Linked DNA regions of Roseibium sp. Sym1. The protein of the gene in region 2 interacts with the protein of the main gene of each other region in a pairwise test. Links are inferred from orthologs where the notes say so. Each region holds a gene or a part of one and is shown on either strand. Other genes may lie near its edges.

What was found.
Region 1: the proteins of O6760_RS21515 (region 2) and O6760_RS20540 interact in binary tests that used the Escherichia coli proteins (3 or more experiments, as listed by UniProt). The link is inferred for Roseibium sp. Sym1 from one-to-one orthologs.

What each region holds. Positions count from the first base shown.
Region 1 is NZ_CP114786.1:4,505,679-4,513,848, forward strand. What follows is about bases 484-3,470. They hold O6760_RS20540 (TrmH family RNA methyltransferase), read right to left. Parts: upstream 2,392-3,470; coding sequence 1,576-2,391; downstream 484-1,575. Other genes in these bases: O6760_RS20535 (YHYH protein), read left to right, coding at 484-1,557; O6760_RS20545 (PaaI family thioesterase), read right to left, coding at 2,460-2,963; O6760_RS20550 (MarR family winged helix-turn-helix transcriptional regulator), read right to left, coding at 2,994-3,470. Outside these bases: more of O6760_RS20535, read left to right, coding at 445-483; more of O6760_RS20550, read right to left, coding at 3,471-3,509; tuf (elongation factor Tu), read left to right, coding at 4,278-5,468; preprotein translocase subunit SecE, read left to right, coding at 5,756-5,953; transcription termination/antitermination protein NusG, read left to right, coding at 6,008-6,538; rplK (50S ribosomal protein L11), read left to right, coding at 6,716-7,144; rplA (50S ribosomal protein L1), read left to right, coding at 7,149-7,847. UniProt on the Escherichia coli protein: Specifically methylates the ribose of guanosine 2251 in 23S rRNA.
Region 2 is NZ_CP114786.1:4,705,260-4,709,249, forward strand. What follows is about bases 105-3,009. They hold O6760_RS21515 (NAD(P)H-hydrate dehydratase), read left to right. Parts: upstream 105-741; coding sequence 742-2,277; downstream 2,278-3,009. Other genes in these bases: O6760_RS21510 (P-II family nitrogen regulator), read right to left, coding at 105-379; tig (trigger factor), read left to right, coding at 2,722-3,009. Outside these bases: more of O6760_RS21510, read right to left, coding at 41-104; more of tig, read left to right, coding at 3,010-3,990. UniProt on the Escherichia coli protein: Bifunctional enzyme that catalyzes the epimerization of the S- and R-forms of NAD(P)HX and the dehydration of the S-form of NAD(P)HX at the expense of ADP, which is converted to AMP.

The DNA.
Region 1 (8,170 bases), 200 kb from region 2 along the record:
AATCACGTGCTCTACCAGCTGAGCTATACCGGCGCCGGGAATGGCTTCTACCAGATTGGGCGCGCTTGTCTATGCCCGGGCCGCATTTTTTAGCTTCCGATTCCGGAAATTCCCCTAAACCCTTCAAACGGCAGATAAAAGGGCTTTGCCACTGTGGATAATCACCGGGAGCGCGGGTGAGCCGGTGCCGTCGTCGTCCCGGATGCGAAGCCGCGGAGATCCGGGGGCAGGGAGACCGGGACATGCGATCCTATCCCGAGGTGCGCGAACTCGTAGAGGCTCTCCTGTCACGGTGCGCGCCTTGCCCGGCGGGAATGATGCAAACAGGGTCAGGGGTGTCGCTGGCGCAGACTTGTTGGTTGCCTGCCCGGAGCCGATCGTGCGGAATGGCTCCCGTCGTCGCCTTCGGCGTGCTAAGCCGGGAGCGAACGCGGGAGGATTGCGATGCGGATGTTGGAACTTGCCGGCGTGGCTGCGGTGCTGGCTGCGGCATTGTCGGGGGGAGGCGCCCCCGCAGGCGCCCATGATATCAAGGTCTGCAAATGCGACCAGGCCTGCTACACCGACGAGGTCAGCAAGGTTTCCTGCGAGCGCGGCAGGGCGCGCTTTTCCTCCCACGGCCTGCCGGATCCGAAAGACCCGATGATGCGCGGCATCACGGCGACCAACCAGCAGTTTCCGGCCGAGCACAATTACGGGTTCGAGATCCTGCTGGAGCCGAAACTGGCCCGCAGCCCGACCAAAACCGATGCCGGGCCGGTGGGCGTTGCCGTCAACGGCGTGCCGATCTTCGATCCGAGCACGCAAGGCCCCGCCAACCGGGACACCGGCCGCCGGCCAAGCGCGTTCGAGGCGGGCGAGCTGGATGTGTGTGGCGGCCATGCGGGACGCGGCGACGATTATCACTATCACATCGCGCCGAAATGCCTGATCGACGACCTCGGACCGGCCTGGGTCGAGGAGGACAAGAAGCCGATCGGCTATGCCATGGACGGCTTTCCGATCCTGGCGCTTGGCTGGTTCGACAAGGCCAATGCGGTCGAGAAGGACCTCGACCCCTGCCGGGGCATGAAGGATGCCTCGGGGCAATATTTCTACAATGTCAAAACCACGTCGAGCTGGGATGTGCTCACTTGCCTGTCCGGCCGGCCGCAGCATTTTGCCCGTGACCGCTGGCTGCACCGGGTTGACCGCACGGGCAAGGAGATCACCGGCATCCCGATCCACTTTGCCATCAAGGACTCGACCCGCCAGGCTTATGGCGGCGATGTCTGCCATGTGATGAGCGGACTGCTGCAGGGTGAGCAGATCCTAGAGACGAGCGGCCGGACCCGGAAGGTCCGGGCGGAGGAGGGCGCGCTGTTTTATTGCAACAAGGCCTGTTACGGCCTGTTCTTCGAGGCCGACCGCAGCCGGGCCATCCGCGGCCGGGCGATCTATTACGATTACGTCGCCGATGGTTGCCCGGGCGGGTTCGATGTCTCGGCGCTGAAGACCTTCACGCCCTATGAGGGGCCGGCCCAGAGCCGGAAGGGGCCGCCGCCGACGGGGCGGTGATCTTCTGCCGGCCGCCTCTCACAGCCCCATCTTCATCCGTGCTACATATAGCGACAGCACGGCGGCGTTGGAGACGTTGAGGGAGCGCAGCGCACCGGGCATGTCGAGCCGGGCCGTCAGGCCGCAGGCTTCGCGAACACCCTGGCGCACGCCTTTTCCTTCCGAGCCGAGCACAAGCACGGTCTTGTCGGTAAAGGGCGTGTCTTCAAGGCTCGCCGGGCCGTCGCTGTCGAGCGCAATACAGCCAAAGCCCTGGTCCTTCATCTCGGCGACGAAGCGGCCCATGTTTTTCACGCGCACATGCTTGATCATGTCGAGCGCGCCGGAGGCGGCCTTGGCGAGCACCGAACCTTCTTCCGGCGCATGGCGCTCGGTGGTGACGACCGCGTCGGCGTCGAGCGCGACGGCGGAGCGCAGGATGGCGCCGACATTATGAGGGTCGGTGACCTGGTCGAGCGCCAGGATCAGCCGGGCGCCTTTCAGATGCTCCGCGCCATAGGCGGGCAGGGGATCGGCTTCCAGGATCATGCCCTGGTGCACCGCGTCCTTTGTGACCATGCGGTCGAGCGCGCGCGGCATCATGTTTTCGACCGGCACGTCGATTGTCACACCGCGCTCTTCCAGGCGGCGCAGCGCGTTTTCCGTCGCAAACAGCTTCAGCCGCTTGCGGTCCTTGTTGGCAAAGGCCGCTTCCACGGTGTGGAGACCATAAAGCAGCACCGGGCCTTCCGGCGGCAGGCCGGGCCGGCGCGGTGCCGGCTTGCCGGAAAATTTCTTCTTGCCGCGAAAGCCGGGCTTGCCGCCGGCGCGGAAGGGTTTTCTGTCGTCACTCATGGCGCAGCTCTAGCGGTATTCCGACAAAAGGAAAAGAGGCTGAAACGCCACCATTACATTATGGGGCCTCACGACGGCTTCAGGATCATGCAGCTCACTGTGCCGTGTGCGATCAGCTTGCCGTTGGAATCCTTCAGGTCGCCCTCGGAGGTCGCCAGGCGCGAGCCGCGGTGGACGATGCGGCCCTCGCAGATGACCTCGCCGCTGGTCGGCAGCAGCGGGCGGACCATGTTCACGGTCAGCGACGTGGTCGTATAGAACTCGCCCGGCTTCAGCGTCGTGTGCACGGCACAGGAGAGTGCCGTATCTATAAGCGTGGAAATCCAGCCGCCATGGACCGTGCCGAGCGGATTGAGGAATTCCTTGGCCGGCAGGCCGGTGAAGACCGCGCGGCCGTCTGAAAATTCCTTCATCCTTATATTGGAGTGAACCATGATCGGCGGTGCGGGCAGCTCGCCGGCCATCATTCGCGCGAAAATGTCGAGGCCGGTCATTTCGTGAAAGGCCTTTTTCGGCAGGGCGCCCAATTGATGGGTCTTGCCGTTTTCGGTGAGTGTCTCGGTGTCGCTCATGATGATGTTCCCAACATAAAGGTCTGTGACTCAGGAATTGGTTTTGGAAGCGGTGTTGGCGGCGGTGCCGTCTTGGTCTTCCGGGGAGCGGTCTTCCAGGATGTGCACGGCCTTGCGCAGGGCGGACATCTGGGCGCGCACGGCATCGGCGCCGTCCGGGCCGAGCAGGGCGCTGACTTCTTCCTGCGCCTTCAGCCATGTCGTGTGGATCTCGACGACCTTCTCTTCGCCCTTTGCCGTCAGCACGGGCAGGACGGTGCGGCCACCCGTCTGCCTGCGGGTGATCAGGCCGGCGGTTTCAAGCGGCTTCAGGTTGCGGGCGAGGGTGGACCGGTCGATGCCGAGGAAGCGGGCGATCTCCGCAGCCGATGATGCGGAGCCGTCGGCGATGGCGGCGAGCAGCTGGGCCTGGGTGAGCTCCAGGCCGAGCGTGGCCATGTGCCGGTTATAATGGCGTGTCAGCAGATTGGCCGTGCGACGGGCAGCGTGGCCGAGGCAGGTGCGGCCCATATGCAGGAAGTCGATGTCGTCGAGGGATGCGCTCATGTGTTGTAGATACAACAACATTAGAATCCCGGCAAGAGGATCGAGGTCGCCGCGTTGCCCGGCCGGGGCGCATTTGCTTGCGTTCGCGCAGATTTGCCGCGTGGCTGCACGGGGCTGATCCAGGACGGAAGTTGTCCACAGGCGCAGGGGTGGGAAGCGGGTTTTTCGGGATAAACGTAGGGAAACCGTGACATCCGGAAGTGTGCAGGGCACTGTGGAACCGTCACCGCCCGAGGTGATCCGGAGCGTTCGAAGCGGCTGTTTCGAGCGCGCCGCTGATTTTGTTCATTTCTTTGCAAAATCGGCGTTGACAGGGCGGGGCCCTATCTGCATAACACGCGCCACGGGATTGCTCGCCCCTTCCGGGCGGGCTCTTCGGTAAGCCATCCTGATCGCTTCGGCGTGAAGCAGGACGAGATGGAGGAGTGCCCGAGTGGCTAAAGGGGACGGACTGTAAATCCGTTGGCTATGCCTACGTTGGTTCGAATCCAACCTCCTCCACCATCGTTCCTGGTTCGGTTGTTGTGCGGGTGTAGCTCAATGGTAGAGCAGCAGCCTTCCAAGCTGACGACGAGGGTTCGATTCCCTTCACCCGCTCCATCATGGGTGCTGATCGGAGTGTCCGGAACGGAAGGCTCTTTCGCCCGGAAATCCTGACAAGAATGTTCTACGGGACGCATTTCGTCGCTCGCGGACTTGTCCAAGGCGCCGGGGCGCAGCCCGCATCGACCCGTATCGACCGAACTGAGTGGATAGAGAGCGACGCCGATGGCGAAGGAAAAATTTGAGCGCACAAAGCCGCACGTCAACATTGGCACGATTGGCCACGTTGACCACGGCAAGACCACGCTGACTGCAGCAATCACCATGACGCTGGCTGAAGCCGGTGGTGCGACTGCAAAAGCTTACGACGAGATCGACGGCGCACCTGAAGAAAAGGCGCGCGGCATCACCATCTCCACGGCACACGTCGAGTACGAAACGGAAAACCGTCACTACGCGCACGTCGACTGCCCTGGCCACGCCGACTATGTGAAGAACATGATCACCGGTGCTGCCCAGATGGATGGCGCGATCCTGGTGTGTTCGGCTGCCGATGGCCCGATGCCGCAGACCCGCGAGCACATCCTGCTTGCCCGTCAGGTTGGCGTTCCGGCCCTGGTCGTCTTCATGAACAAGGTTGACCAGGTCGACGACGAAGAGCTTCTCGAGCTCGTCGAAATGGAAATCCGCGAGCTGCTGTCTTCCTACGAGTTCCCGGGCGACGACATTCCGATCGTCAAGGGTTCGGCGCTGGCAGCTGTCGAGAACCGCGATCCGGCCATCGGCCGTGACGCGATCCGCGAGCTGATGGCCCAGGTCGACGCCTACATCCCGACCCCGGAGCGTCCGAAGGACCAGCCGTTCCTGATGCCGATCGAAGACGTTTTCTCGATCTCCGGCCGTGGTACGGTTGTGACCGGTCGTGTCGAGCGCGGCATCATCAAGGTTGGTGAAGAAGTCGAGATCGTCGGCATCAAGGACACCACCAAGACGACGGTTACCGGCGTTGAAATGTTCCGCAAGCTGCTGGACAGCGGCGAAGCCGGCGACAACATCGGCGCCCTGATCCGCGGCGTCGGCCGTGAAGACGTTGAGCGCGGCCAGGTTCTGTGCAAGCCGGGTTCCGTGACCCCGCACACGAAGTTCAAGGCCGAGGCTTACATCCTCACCAAGGAAGAAGGTGGCCGTCACACGCCGTTCTTCACCAACTACCGCCCGCAGTTCTACTTCCGCACGACGGACGTGACCGGTGTGGTGTCCCTGCCGGAAGGCACGGAAATGGTGATGCCGGGTGACAACGTCTCCGTCGACGTTGAGCTGATCGTGCCGATCGCCATGGAAGAAGGCCTGCGCTTCGCTATCCGCGAAGGTGGCCGTACCGTCGGCGCCGGCGTCGTCGCATCCATCATCGAATAAGATGATTTCGGGCTGCCGGGCTTGTGTCCGGCAGCTCCGCCTCTTAAGTCTTGCGATATGCGGCTTATGGAGGTATCAGGAGCTCGTTCGTGCAAGCGGACATCTTGAAGGGGTATAGCTCAGCTGGTAGAGCGACGGTCTCCAAAACCGTAGGTCGCGGGTTCGAACCCTGCTGCCCCTGCCAATTTGCTCTTGATTAATCTGCCTCGAGGGCTTAAGAGTTTCCTCGAGTGAGGCGCGCGAAGAATTTTCGCGCGCCCGCTCGTATTTAAAAGACCGGAATCGGAATGGCAAAGACCAATCCCTTTAAATTCATCCAGGAAGTCCGCGCGGAAACGTCCAAGGTGACTTGGCCGACGCGCAAGGAAACCGCGGTGACCACCGTCATGGTGTTCGTCATGGTCCTGATCGCGTCGATCTTCTTTCTCGCGGCGGACCAGTTGATGGGCCTCGGGATCGGTTACCTGCTGGGTGTCGGCGGCTAGGCGTTGACTGCCGTCCGGGTTGAAGACAAAGAACAAGAAGCGGAACAGAAATCCATGGCCAAGCGCTGGTACATTGTGCACGCCTATTCCAATTTCGAGAAAAAGGTCGCCGAGTCCATCCGCGAAAAGGCCGAACAGAAAGGCTTGTCCGATCTGTTTGAGGAAATTCTTGTCCCGATGGAAAAGGTTGTCGAAGTGCGCCGCGGCCGCAAGGTCGATGCGGAGCGCAAGTTCTTTCCCGGCTACGTCCTGGTGAAGATGGAGATGACCAACGAGGCGTTCCACCTGATCAAGGACACGCCGAAAGTCACCGGGTTCCTGGGCGCGGATCAAAAGCCGATGCCGATCCCGGAAAAAGAGGCAATGCGCATCATCAACCAGGTGCAGGAAGGCGTCGACCGGCCGAAGCCGTCCGTGACCTTCGAGGTTGGTGAGCAGGTGCGCGTGTCCGACGGACCGTTCGCGTCCTTCTCCGGCCTTGTCGAGGAAGTCGATGACGAGCGTGCGCGCCTCAAGGTGGCGGTGTCCATCTTCGGCCGTGCAACTCCGGTTGAACTCGAATTCGCTCAGGTCGACAAGCTCTGACGGATTGCCGCCCGGAGACGGGCGGCGTTTAGTGCCCGGTCCGCGTTCCTGCGGAAATCGGCCGGGATGAAACGGGTGGAAGGTTCTGGAGCTCATCGCCGGGCTCCCTCGAGGGACCGGACCACCGCCTCCCAGGCAGCTGGATTGCCGTCCGGCTGCGAATGATTGGAGAGACACATGGCGAAGAAAATCGAAGGCTTCCTGAAGCTTCAGGTGCCGGCAGGTTCCGCGACCCCGTCGCCGCCCATCGGGCCGGCACTCGGTCAGCGTGGCCTGAACATCATGGAATTCTGCAAGGCGTTCAACGCGCAGACCCAGGATGTTGAAAAGGGCGCACCGTGCCCGACCGTGATTACCTACTACTCCGACAAGTCCTTCACTTTCGAAGTGAAGACGGCTCCGGTCAGCTTCTTCCTGAAGAAGGCCGCCAAGCTGCAGAAGGGGTCCCAGACTCCGGGCCGCGGCACCGTCGGTTCCGTGACCCGCGACCAGGTCAAGGAAATCGCCGAAGCCAAGATGAAGGACCTGAACGCCAACGACGTCGACGCAGCGATGCTGATGGTCGAAGGCTCCGCCCGCTCCATGGGCCTTGAGGTGAAGGGGTAAGATCATGGCGAAGGTTGGAAAACGTATCAAGGAAGCGCGTGACGGTATCGACCGCAACAAGCTTTATGCCCTCGACGAAGCCATCAGCCTCGTGAAGGGTCGTTCCAAGACCAAGTTCGACGAGACCGTCGAAGTTGCGATCAATCTCGGTGTTGACCCGCGTCACGCAGACCAGATGGTCCGTGGCGTGTGCGTGCTGCCGAACGGCACGGGCAAGAGCGTCAAGGTTGCCGTGTTCGCACGTGGCGACAAGGCCGACGAAGCCAAGGCCGCCGGCGCCGACATCGTCGGTGCCGAAGAGCTGGTCCAGGAAGTGCAGGGCGGCAAGATCGACTTCGATCGCTGCATTGCAACGCCTGACATGATGCCGCTGGTCGGCCGTCTCGGCAAGGTGCTCGGCCCGCGCGGCCTGATGCCGAACCCGAAGGTCGGCACCGTGACCCCGGACGTGACCGCAGCCGTCAACGACGCCAAGGGCGGTGCCGTCCAGTTCCGCGTCGAGAAGGCCGGTATCGTTCATGCCGGTGTCGGCAAGGTGTCCTTTTCCGAAGACGCCATCCTGCAGAACGTCAAGGCTCTGCTGGATGCTGTCCAGAAGGCCAAGCCGTCCGGCGCAAAAGGTTCCTACCTGAAGCGCATTGCCGTGTCCTCCACGATGGGCCCGGGCGTGAAGGTTGATCTCGCAAGCGTTGCTGGCGAGTAATCCGGACTTTCCGGATGTTTTGAAGAGATTTCGGCCTTCGGGCCGAAAAGACCCGGCGGCACGCCGCCGGGTTGCCCTGTCCGAGACTGCAGGTGCCGGGAGACCGGCTTAAGCTTTTTGGCCTGCATAGATGGGTGAGAACCGAATTCTCCGCCGTTGACGCGGAAGACTTGGTTCGAACCAGACCTTGCCGCGCGTTTCTTGCGTGAGGGTGAGGGGACAGGACCCTGAGCGTCGCCCCAAGGCGGTTCCGGGTTCGGGACCTGCCTGAAAGGCGGCAAAGGTAAACCGGCGGCGGCAACGCCGCCAAATGGAGAAGGCAA
Region 2 (3,990 bases):
GACCGGAATTCGGAATACCGGCGAATGCCGGAATGGTGGGTCAGATGGCGTCGATGCCGGACTCGCCCGTCCGGATGCGAACTGCTTCTTCAATGTTGGAAACAAAAATCTTGCCGTCGCCGATGCGGCCGGTTTGCGCGGCGGAACGGATGGCTTCGACGGCCTTTTCGACCATGTCATCGCCCAGGACGATTTCCACTTTCACTTTCGGCAGGAAGTCGACGACATATTCGGCACCGCGATAGAGCTCCGTATGGCCCTTCTGGCGGCCGAAGCCCTTGGCTTCAGTCACGGTTATGCCCTGGAGGCCCACCTCCTGAAGCGCTTCCTTGACCTCATCCAGTTTGAAGGGCTTGATGATCGCTTCGATCTTTTTCATCACCTTGTGTCTCTCTCCACTAAACAGGCCAGGTAGTCGGCGGGATCTCTTCCGGACAACGGGTCAAAATCAGCCCGTCGGGCCCGGACGGGACCGTTGCGACCTTCAAAGCACGATGTGTGCCAATCGGTAGAGGGGCCCCGGAATTTTTTTTGGAGCCGGGATTTCCGCCACCAAAAGCGGCAGATCCCGGCTGTGCAGTTGGTAGCATGCGGTCTTTCAACCTATCAAGTGATTATAAAGTGTGCAAAGTGCCGTAAAAATAGGCGGCATTTGCCGAGGCGCGGCCGTCACTGCAGAGGCACTCGACAAAACTGCAGATCCCGGCCACCTTGCCGAAGACATCAGGAGAGCTCTGCACAATGAAGCCAGGAAAGTCACGGGATAATGCGGTTTTGCTGACGCCGGACGAGATGGCGCAGGCCGACCGGATGACTATTTCTGCCGGAGTAGAAGGCATTGTGCTCATGGAACGGGCAGGTCAGGCGGTGGCACGGGCCGCGGCCAGTCTGGCCGTGAAGGGAGCACGGATTGTCGTGCTGTGCGGGCCCGGCAACAACGGGGGCGACGGCTTTATCGCTGCACGCTGCCTGGCCGCCGCCGGGTTCCGCGTCAGCGTTCTGCTGCTCAAGGCGGCAGACGTCTTGAAGGGAGATGCCCTTGAGGCGTATGGCCGAATGGGACTGCCGGGCGTTCCGGCACTTGATGATGCCCTGGTTGCGGACGATGTCCCCGCGCTGCTGGCGGATTCGGACATGATCGTCGATGCCCTGTTCGGGGCCGGGCTGGACCGGCCGCTGACCGGTGCCGTTGGCAAGCTTGTCGAGAGCGTCAACAAGACAGGAAAGCCGGTGCTCTCGGTTGATCTTCCATCCGGCGTGAACGGGGCGGATGGCGCCACGGCCGGAGCCGCCATCAAGGCGCAGGCGACAGTCACCTTTTTCCGCGAAAAACCCGGGCATCTGCTGCATCCGGGCAGGGCGCTTTGCGGCGCCGTCGAAGTTGCCGACATCGGCATCACGGCGCAGGTGCTCGACGAGATCGCGCCAGAAACGTTCGCCAACGGTCCGGATCTCTGGCTGCAGGCCTGGCCGGCCCACGATCCTGCCGGGCACAAATATTCAAGAGGCCATGCGGTTGTTTTCGGCGGACCGGTTGCCGCCACGGGCGCGGCTCGGCTTTCGGCGGGCGCGGCGCTGAGGGCAGGGGCGGGACTTGTGACGCTGGCGTCGCCGCCGGACGCGGTGATGGTCAATGCCTGTCACCTGACGGCCGTCATGCTGAAAAAGCTGGCGGGAGAGGACGCGATCGCGAACCTGCTGGGAGACGCGCGCCTGAACGCGATTCTGATCGGGCCGGGCTTTGGCATTGGGGAAAGGACCCGTGCCGCAGTCGGGGACATCCTGAAGGCGGGGCGGGCGACGGTGCTTGATGCGGACGCACTGACAAGTTTTGCCGATTGCCCGGAAACCTTGTTCGAATGGATCAGGGGAAACGGCTCACCTGTCATTCTGACGCCGCACGAAGGTGAATTCGCGCGGCTGTTTGCCGGGCTGGAAGGCGGAAAGCTTGAGCGCGCACGCGCGGCGGCCGCCAAGTCCGGTGCAATTGTCATTCTCAAGGGACCGGACACGGTCATCGCCGCGCCGGATGGCCGGGCGGCGATCAACCGCAACGCGCCGCCCTGGCTGGCAACCGCAGGGTCAGGCGATGTGTTGGCCGGCATTGCGGCAGGTCTGCTCGCACAGGGCGTGCCGGGCTTTGACGCGGCCGCCCAGGCGGTCTGGCTGCACGGGGAAGCCGGCCTGGAAGCGGGACCGGGCCTGACCGCGGAAGACCTTGCGCCGGCGCTGAAACCGGCGATCCGCGCGCTTGTGGAGAAAACCGGGCAGGGCTGAGGTGAGCGCCCGCTTTTTCCTTTGACGGGAAAATCAGCGGTGCTATAGAGGCCCCGCTTCAAACGCGGGGCGCCCAAAGCCTGCGCGATGCGGATGTGGTGAAATTGGTAGACACGCCAGATTTAGGTTCTGGTGCCGCAAGGCGTGGGGGTTCAAGTCCCTCCATCCGCACCATGCTTTTTGAGCTACCTGAGAAGGTTGAACGGAAGTTGGTTGAGCCGCTCATGAGCCGCGTTTTCTCCCGCAAATCCCCGCTCTCCCCTTGACACTTCAAGGTCCAAGCTTTATCGCGCTCCCATCGTGCGTCTCGGACTCTGTTCGGGGCGATGCATGGCCGTTTGAACGCTCCTGTCAAAAGGGGAGTGCAGGCAATGCGGCACACGGGATTTTAAAAACGAAACCTCCGGGGCGGATTGCCGCTCGGGATCGAGGACGACAAAACCCATGCAGGTAACCGAAACCCTTTCCGAGGGCCTCAAGCGCGAGCTGAAAATCGACATTCCGGCTGGTGATCTCGCCGCCAAGCTCGACGATTACATGGCCGACCTGAAATCCAAGGCCAACATCAAGGGCTTCCGCCCGGGCAAGGTTCCGCTCGGCCATCTGAAGAAGATGTATGGCCGCCAGGCCATGGCCGAGATCCTGTCGAACACCATCCAGGAAACCACCCAGAAGGCCGTTGAAGAGCGCTCCGAGCGCCCGGCTCTGACCCCGGAAATCGATCTGCCGGAAGAAGACGCCGAGAAGATCATGGCCGGTGACGCCGACCTGTCCTTCAAGATGACCTACGATGTTCTGCCCGAGTTCGAAATCGTCGATTTCGCCGGCATCGAGATCGAGCGTCCGGTGGTCGAGATCGACGAAAGCGAAGTCGACGAGCAGGTCGCCGAAATCGCCAAGAACAACACCCCGTTCGATGCCAAGAAAGGCAAGGCCAAGGATGGCGACCGGGTGACCATGTCCTATCTCGGCAAGATCGACGGTGAGCCGTTCGAGGGCGGTGCCGACGAGAACGGCATGCTGGTGCTCGGTTCCGGCCAGTTCATCCCGGGCTTCGAAGAGCAGCTCGTCGGCGTCAAGGCCGGCGACGAGAAGGTCGTCGAAGTCAGCTTCCCGGAAGACTACCCGGCAGCTCACCTGGCGGGCAAGGCGGCGACGTTCGACGTCGTGGTCAAGGAAGTCGCCGCTCCGGGTGAAGCCAAGATCGACGACGAGTTCGCCAAGGGCCTCGGCCTTGAGTCGCTCGACAAGCTGAAGGAAATCGTCCGCGGCCAGATCGAGGGCCAGTTCGGCCAGATGACCCGCCAGCGCGTCAAGCGCCAGCTTCTGGACAAGCTGGACGAGCATTACTCGTTCGATCTTCCCGAAAAGCTGCTGGACAGCGAATTCGATGTGGTCTGGCGCCAGGTCGAAGAGGACATGAAGCGCAACGAGAAGACCTTCGAGGACGAGGACACCACGGAAGAAGAGGCGAAGGCGGAATACCGCAAGATCGCCGAGCGCCGTGTCCGTCTCGGCCTTGTTCTCTCCGAGATCGGCGAGAAGAACGAGATCCAGGTCACCGACGAGGAACTGCAGCGCGCGCTCTATGATCGTGTCCGCCAGTTCCCGGGCCAGGAGCAGCAGGTGTTCGAATTCTACAAGAACAACCAGCAGGCCCTGGCGAGCCTGCGTGCGCCGATCTACGAGGAAAAGGTCGTCGACTACATGCTC